2 regions of the Streptomyces vulcanius genome follow, and region 2 is predicted to be linked to the other one. Evidence: riboswitches for the same ligand, from Rfam matches in the RefSeq annotation. Region 2 holds a riboswitch; the other holds the start of a gene.

Region 1 (3,396 bases), on a different contig from region 2:
GGCGGACCGGTGCGTGCGCAGGCTGCGGGAGTCCGGGCTGTCGGGGCGGACCATCGTGCTGAAGGTCCGGCGCTATGACTTCTCCACGCTGACCCGATCCGAGACCCTGCGCGGGCCGACGGACGATCCGGGGGTGGTGCGGGAGGCCGCGGCGCGGCTACTGGACTCCGTGGACACGACGGGCGGGGTGCGGCTGCTCGGGGTCGGGGTCAGCGGTCTGGCCGACTTCACCCAGGAGGACCTGTTCGCCCAGGCCGCGGAGGAGCGGGCGGACCTGTCCGAGGAAGAGGTGCCCGACGAGCCCGTCGGCGAGGAGCCGGTGCCGGCCGAGCACCGGTGGCGCCCCGGGCACGACGTACGGCACGCGGAGCTCGGGCACGGGTGGGTGCAGGGCAGCGGGCTTGGCCGGGTCACCGTGCGGTTCGAGACGCCGGAGTCGGAGCCGGGGCGGGTGCGGACGTTCCGCGTCGACGATCCCGAGCTGGCGGTTGCGGAGCCCTTGCCGCTGGTGCGGCGAACACCTGAGGAAGGGGACTCCGCGGCTGAGGAGGCGGCTGAGAAGGCGGCCGGGAAAGCGGCTGAGAGATTCGTTGCGGGGGAGGGAACCCCGGATCAGACCGAGTCGTTACAGAGAGTGAAGGGGGTGTGACATGACGGTACGGGAGGTTGCCGAGCGGGTCGCCCGGTGGGCGGAGCGGCGCGGTGATGTGGTGCGGCTGCTGCTCGTGGGGCTGCTGCTCGTGGGGTCCTGTGCGTGGGGCACCGCGGGTCCCGGTGGACTGGGCGCGGACCGACCCGGTCGACGCCGGCGCCCGCCGGGTCGTCACGGGCGGCGCGCGGGTGCTCCACGACCCCGCCGGGGCGCTCGCGGCACTCATACGGGTCTGCGGCTCCTGAAAAGATGCCGGAGGGGCTCAGCTCTCGTCGGTGCCTGCCAGTCGGCCGAAGTCGTGGTCAGGGAGCGGGGGCGGGGAGGCCACGTCGAGGCCGTAGTGGTGATACAGCTGGAGTTCCTGTTCGGGGGAGAGGTGGCGGCCCACGCCGAAGTCGGGGGCGTCCTTGATCAGGGCCCGGTCGAAGGGGACGCGCAGGGTGCCCTCCACCAGCTTGCTGGGCTCCAGCGGGACGAACGCGTCGCGGGAGAACAGGCCGGTGCGTATGGCCGCCCACTCGGGTACTCCGGTCGCGTCGTCCAGGTAGACCTCGTCGACGGTGCCGATCTTGGCGCCATTGCGGTCGAACGCCTTGCGGCCGATCAGGTTGCGCGGATCGATGTCGGTCTGCACGGGCCCTCCACGTGTTCGCAACTCCGTCGTAAGCACTACAAAAGAACACATTGGGACGCACGGCCACTCGAGGGGCCGTCATTGACCTCGCTGGTAGTCTGACAACGGCTGCAGACCCCATGCGGGAGAGTCCTCCGGACACCATCGGAGGCGCCGAAGGAGCAAATCCTCCCCGGAATCTCTCAGGCTCACGTACCGCACGGACGAGGTCACTCTGGAAAGCAGGACGGATGTCGACGGCGTCGACGGCCTCCGTCCTCACCGACGGTGAAAGCCGGCTGCCCGTGGGCGGCCGGTGAAGCTCTCAGGTTGAGATGACAGAGGGGGAGGCCGTCCGGGGATCCGTGCCGTGGAGCCCCTTGAAGGTCGTCAGACCAGGAGGCCTCAGCAATGACCGCCGATCGCATTCCACTCTCCGAACTCGAACAGGGAATCCCCTTCGAGCAGCGCCACATCGGGCCCGACCAGGAGGCCCGGGCCAAGATGCTCGCCCAGGTCGGATACGGCTCGCTCGACGAGCTGACCGCCGCCGCGGTCCCGGACGTGATCAAGAACGCCGGGGCGCTGGAGCTGCCGGGCGCGCGCACCGAGGCCGAGGTGCTGGCGGAGCTGAGGTCGCTGGCCGACCGCAACCAGGTCCTCCACTCGATGATCGGACTCGGGTACTACGGCACGTTCACGCCGCCGGTGATCCTGCGCAATGTCATGGAGAACCCGGCCTGGTACACGGCCTACACCCCCTACCAGCCGGAGATCTCGCAGGGGCGCCTGGAGGCGCTGCTGAACTTCCAGACCATGGTGGCCGACCTCACCGGGCTGCCGACCTCCGGTGCCTCGCTGCTCGACGAGGGCACGGCCGCCGCCGAGGCGATGGCGCTGTCCCGGCGGATGGGGAAGAACAAGAAGGGGCTCTTCCTGATCGACGCGGACGTGCTGCCGCAGACGGTCGCCGTGATCGAGACGCGCGCGGAGCCGACGGGCGTGGAGGTCGTGGTCGCCGACCTCAGTGACGGCATCCCGGCCGAGGTCGCCGGGCGTGAGATCAACGGGGTGCTGATCCAGTACCCGGGCGCCTCCGGTGTCGTACGGGACATCAAGGCGGTGATCGACGAGGCGCACGGGCTCGGTGCGCTGGTGACCGTCGCCGCGGATCTGCTCGCGCTGACGTTGCTGAAGTCGCCGGGCGAGCTCGGGGCGGACATCGCGGTCGGTACGACGCAGCGGTTCGGGGTGCCGATGGGCTTCGGCGGGCCCCACGCGGGCTTTATGGCGGTGCACGAGAAGTTCGCGCGCAGTCTGCCCGGGCGGCTCGTGGGCGTGTCCGTGGACGCGGACGGGCACAAGGCCTACCGGCTCGCCCTGCAGACGCGTGAGCAGCACATCCGGCGGGAGAAGGCCACCAGCAACATCTGCACGGCGCAGGTGCTGCTCGCGGTGATGGCAGGGATGTACGCCGTCTACCACGGGCCCGAGGGGCTGCGGGCCATCGCCCGGCGGACGCACCGGTACGCCTCGATCCTGGCCGCGGGGCTCACCGCAGGTGGTGTGGAGGTCGTGCACGGCTCGTACTTCGACACGCTGACCGCGCGGGTGCCCGGGAAGGCCGGCGAGGTCGTCGCCGCCGGGCGGGAGCGGGGTGTCAACCTGTGGCGCGTGGACGCCGACCGGGTGTCGGTCGCGTGCGACGAGACCACCGCGCGGGCCCAGGTGGCCGCCGTGTGGGCCGCCTTCGGGGTCGAGGGCGACATCGAGGCGCTGGACGCGGCGGCCGGGGAGGCGCTGCCCGCCGGGCTGCTGCGGTCCGACGCGGTCCTGACCCACCCGGTGTTCCACCAGCACCGTTCCGAGACGGCGATGCTGCGCTACCTGCGCCGGCTCGCCGACCGGGACTACGCGCTCGACCGGGGCATGATCCCGCTGGGCTCCTGCACGATGAAGCTCAACGCGACCACCGAGATGGAGCCGGTCACCTGGCCCGAGTTCGGGCAGCTGCACCCCTTCGCGCCCGCCGAGCAGGCGGAGGGCTACCTCACGCTCATCCGTGAGCTGGAGGAGCAGCTCGCCGAGGTCACCGGGTACGACAAGGTGTCGCTGCAGCCGAACGCCGGCT
Region 2 (3,396 bases):
CTGGCCTTCGATCTCCACGGTGGGCAGGTCGAGGGGACCGCTGTGCGGGCCGCCGCCGTTGGGCAGGGGCACCCAGACGAAGCTGCGTCCGAGCACCTCGAGGATGCGGCCGGAGGCGGTCGGCATGCCGAGGGAGGCGGAGAGCGCCTCCTCCAGTTCGTTGCCGGGCCATCCGCCGTGCGGATGGGGGTGCGCCTGCGCCGGGAATTCCGGGAAGTCCGGGGAGACCGGGAAGTTCGCCGGGGGGAAGTCCATCTGCTACCACCTGCTGGGGACCGCTGCTGTGGCTGAAAGGCTATCGGGTGTCGGGGACTTTCCTCAGGGTCTGTGGGTCAGCCCGTGAAGCCGATCCGGCGCAGGGTGTCCGCCGCGTCCCGGTCGAGCAGGACCGCCGAGCCCACGCCCTCGGGCAGCCGGCCCTTCTCCACGGAGCGGATCAGCCGGGCGGCGGCCGTGCGGTGGCGCAGGAAGGCGTAGCGCGAGACGCCCCGGCCGCGCTCGCGCTGTCCCTCGAGGGCCGTGTCCGGGTCGACGTCCAGCAGGAGCAGGTGCAGGATGCCGCCCCGGCGGCGGGCCTCGCGGGCCAGCCAGTCGCGCACCCAGGCCTGCGTACCGCAGTCGTGTACGACCACTCCCCCGCCGGTGCGCAGCGCGCGGCGCAGCCCGGCGTAGTGGGCGAACCGGACGAGGGGGCGGTAGACCGCGTAGGGCAGGAAGCGGGGCGCGCGGGCGTCCCAGCGGTCGCGGGTGTCCTGGGAGTCGATACGGGCGCCGGGCACGGCACGGGCCATGAGCGTGGACTTTCCGCTGCCCGGCAGACCGGTGACGACGACCAGGTCGCGGGGGCCGAAGAGCAGGCCGTGGGGGCTGTGGCCGGCGCGCTCGCGCAGGTCGCGGACGACCGGCGCGGGCCGCGCGCCGGACGTCGCCCGGGTGGGGGCGGCCGGCTGTGCGGGCAGCGCGATGGCCGAGGTCGTCGCGTACGCCGTGGTCCTGTTCACCTTGATCGTCCTCCCCTGGGGTCAGACACGTCTTCTCCCCGTCGAGTGTAAAGAGAAGGTAATGCGTGGTGTCTCGCGTTTTCGTACGCGTACCGCCACAAGCCGGTTACAGATGCGGCCTGCCGCGACGGGGGCGCGGCGTGCGATGATGTCCGCGCCAACTGCATACCGGCCGTTTGAATCCGCGCGGGAGAGTCCCCGGCAGCACTTTTCGCACTGTCGTCGGGGCGCCGAAGGAGCAAGTCCCTCCCTTGAATCTCTCAGGCCCCGTTACCGCGCGGGCGAGGCACATCTGAAAAGCGGGCCGCCGTCGCCGGTGGTCCCACCCACGGTGCAAGCCAGGATCATGTACGTGTCCATACGTGTGATCATGGCGAACCTCTCAGGTTCCGATGACAGATGGGGAGGAACGACCTCGCCCTCCCCCACGCTCGGCTTCGCTCGCGCGGGAGGGACCCCCATTGCCTTGGGAGACGACCGACCGATGAGCAGCAGTACCGAACTCCGTCACACCGCCCTGGACGCCCTGCATCGCTCGCTCGGCGCGACGATGACCGACTTCGCCGGCTGGGACATGCCCCTGCGCTACGGCTCCGAGCGCGACGAGCACACCGCGGTGCGGACCCGGGCCGGCCTCTTCGACCTCTCCCACATGGGCGAGATCACCGTGACCGGCCCGCAGGCGGCGGCCCTTCTCGACTTCGCCCTGGTGGGGAACATCGGGGGCGTGAGGACCGGACGCGCCCGCTACACCATGATCTGCCGGGCCGACGGCGGCATCCTGGACGACCTGATCGTCTACCGGCTCGCGGAAACCGACTACATGGTGGTCGCGAACGCCTCCAACGCCCAGGTGGTGCTGGACGCGCTGGTGGAGCGCGCGGCCGGCTTCGACGCCGAGGTGCGCGACGACCGGGACGCCTACGCCCTGATCGCCGTCCAGGGGCCCGAGTCCCCGGGGATCATGAAGGCGCTCACGGACGCCGACCTCGACGGCCTGAAGTACTACGCGGGCCTGCCGGGCACGGTGGCCGGTGTCCCCGCGCTGATCGCGCGCACCGGGTACACCGGCGAGGACGGCTTCGAGCTGTTCGTGAGGCCGGAGCACGCGGTGGCGCTGTGGCAGGCGCTGACCGGGGCGGGCTCCCAGGCCGGTCTGGTCCCCTGCGGACTGTCCTGCCGGGACACGCTGCGCCTGGAGGCGGGCATGCCGCTGTACGGGCATGAGCTGTCCACGTCCCTGACCCCCTTCGACGCGGGCCTCGGCCGAGTGGTCAAGTTCGAGAAGGAGGGCGACTTCGTGGGGCGCGAGGCGCTGTCCGAGGCCGCCGCTCTCGCCGAGCGCAGGCCCCCGCGCGTCCTGGTCGGCCTGGTCGCCGAGGGCCGCCGGGTGCCGCGCGCCGGGTACGCCGTCGTCGCCGGGGGCGAGGTGATCGGCGAGGTCACCTCCGGCGCGCCCTCCCCCACCCTGGGGAAGCCGATCGCGATGGCGTACGTCGACGCGGCGCACGCGGCGCCGGGCACGCCGGGCGTCGGCGTGGACATCCGGGGCAGCCACGAGCCGTACGAGGTCGTGGCGCTGCCCTTCTACAAGCGTCAGAAGTAACGCCACAGGCGATGCCGGACGTGCTTAACCACGGCGTCACCGCTGCTCACGCACGTCTTCCGTAGTCTCCCCTTCATCACCCCTCCCCCGTGTACAGGAGAATTCAGGCCATGAGCAACCCCCAGCAGCTGCGCTACAGCAAGGAGCACGAGTGGCTGTCGGCCGCCGAGGACGGCGTGTCGACGGTCGGCATCACGGAGCACGCGGCCAACGCGCTCGGCGACGTGGTCTTCGTCCAGCTTCCGGAGGCCGGTGCCACGGTGACCGCGGGCGAGTCCTGCGGTGAGCTGGAGTCGACCAAGTCGGTCAGCGACCTGTACTCGCCGGTCGACGGCGAGGTCGTCGAGGTCAACCAGGACGTCGTCGACGACCCGTCGCTGGTGAACTCCGCCCCCTTCGAGGGCGGGTGGCTGTTCAAGGTGCGCGTCACGGGCGAGCAGGACGAGCTGCTGTCCGCCGACGAGTACACCGCCTTCACCGCCGGCTGAGGATCCGTAGATGACTGTTCTGAACACGCCCCTGCACGAGCTCGACCCGGAGATCGCCGCCGCGGTCGACGCCGAGCTGAACCGTCAGCAGTCCACGCTCGAGATGATCGCCTCGGAGAACTTCGCTCCGCTCGCGGTCATGGAGGCGCAGGGCTCGGTGCTGACCAACAAGTACGCCGAGGGCTACCCGGGCCGCCGCTACTACGGCGGCTGCGAACACGTCGACGTGGCCGAGCAGATCGCGATCGACCGGCTCAAGGAACTGTTCGGCGCCGAGTACGCCAACGTCCAGCCGCACTCG

What was found. A riboswitch is a leader RNA that binds a small molecule or an ion and turns the genes downstream of it on or off. The one in region 2 is predicted to bind glycine.
Region 1: another riboswitch for glycine. It lies ahead of gcvP (aminomethyl-transferring glycine dehydrogenase); the one in region 2 lies ahead of gcvT (glycine cleavage system aminomethyltransferase GcvT).

The regions. Positions count from the first base shown of each region.
Region 1 is NZ_JBHSFK010000028.1:9,688-13,083, forward strand. It holds gene ACFPIH_RS35045 (DNA polymerase IV) at 1-649, shown strand, start outside; gene ACFPIH_RS35050 (hypothetical protein) at 751-897, shown strand; gene ACFPIH_RS35055 (PRC-barrel domain-containing protein) at 915-1,286, opposite strand; glycine riboswitch at 1,399-1,494, shown strand; gene gcvP (aminomethyl-transferring glycine dehydrogenase) at 1,677-3,396, shown strand, end outside.
Region 2 is NZ_JBHSFK010000013.1:88,244-91,639, reverse strand. It holds gene ACFPIH_RS21100 (enhanced serine sensitivity protein SseB) at 1-255, opposite strand, end outside; gene ACFPIH_RS21095 (AAA family ATPase) at 333-1,007, opposite strand; glycine riboswitch at 1,179-1,287, shown strand; glycine riboswitch at 1,288-1,410, shown strand; gene gcvT (glycine cleavage system aminomethyltransferase GcvT) at 1,486-2,607, shown strand; gene gcvH (glycine cleavage system protein GcvH) at 2,718-3,095, shown strand; gene glyA (serine hydroxymethyltransferase) at 3,106-3,396, shown strand, end outside.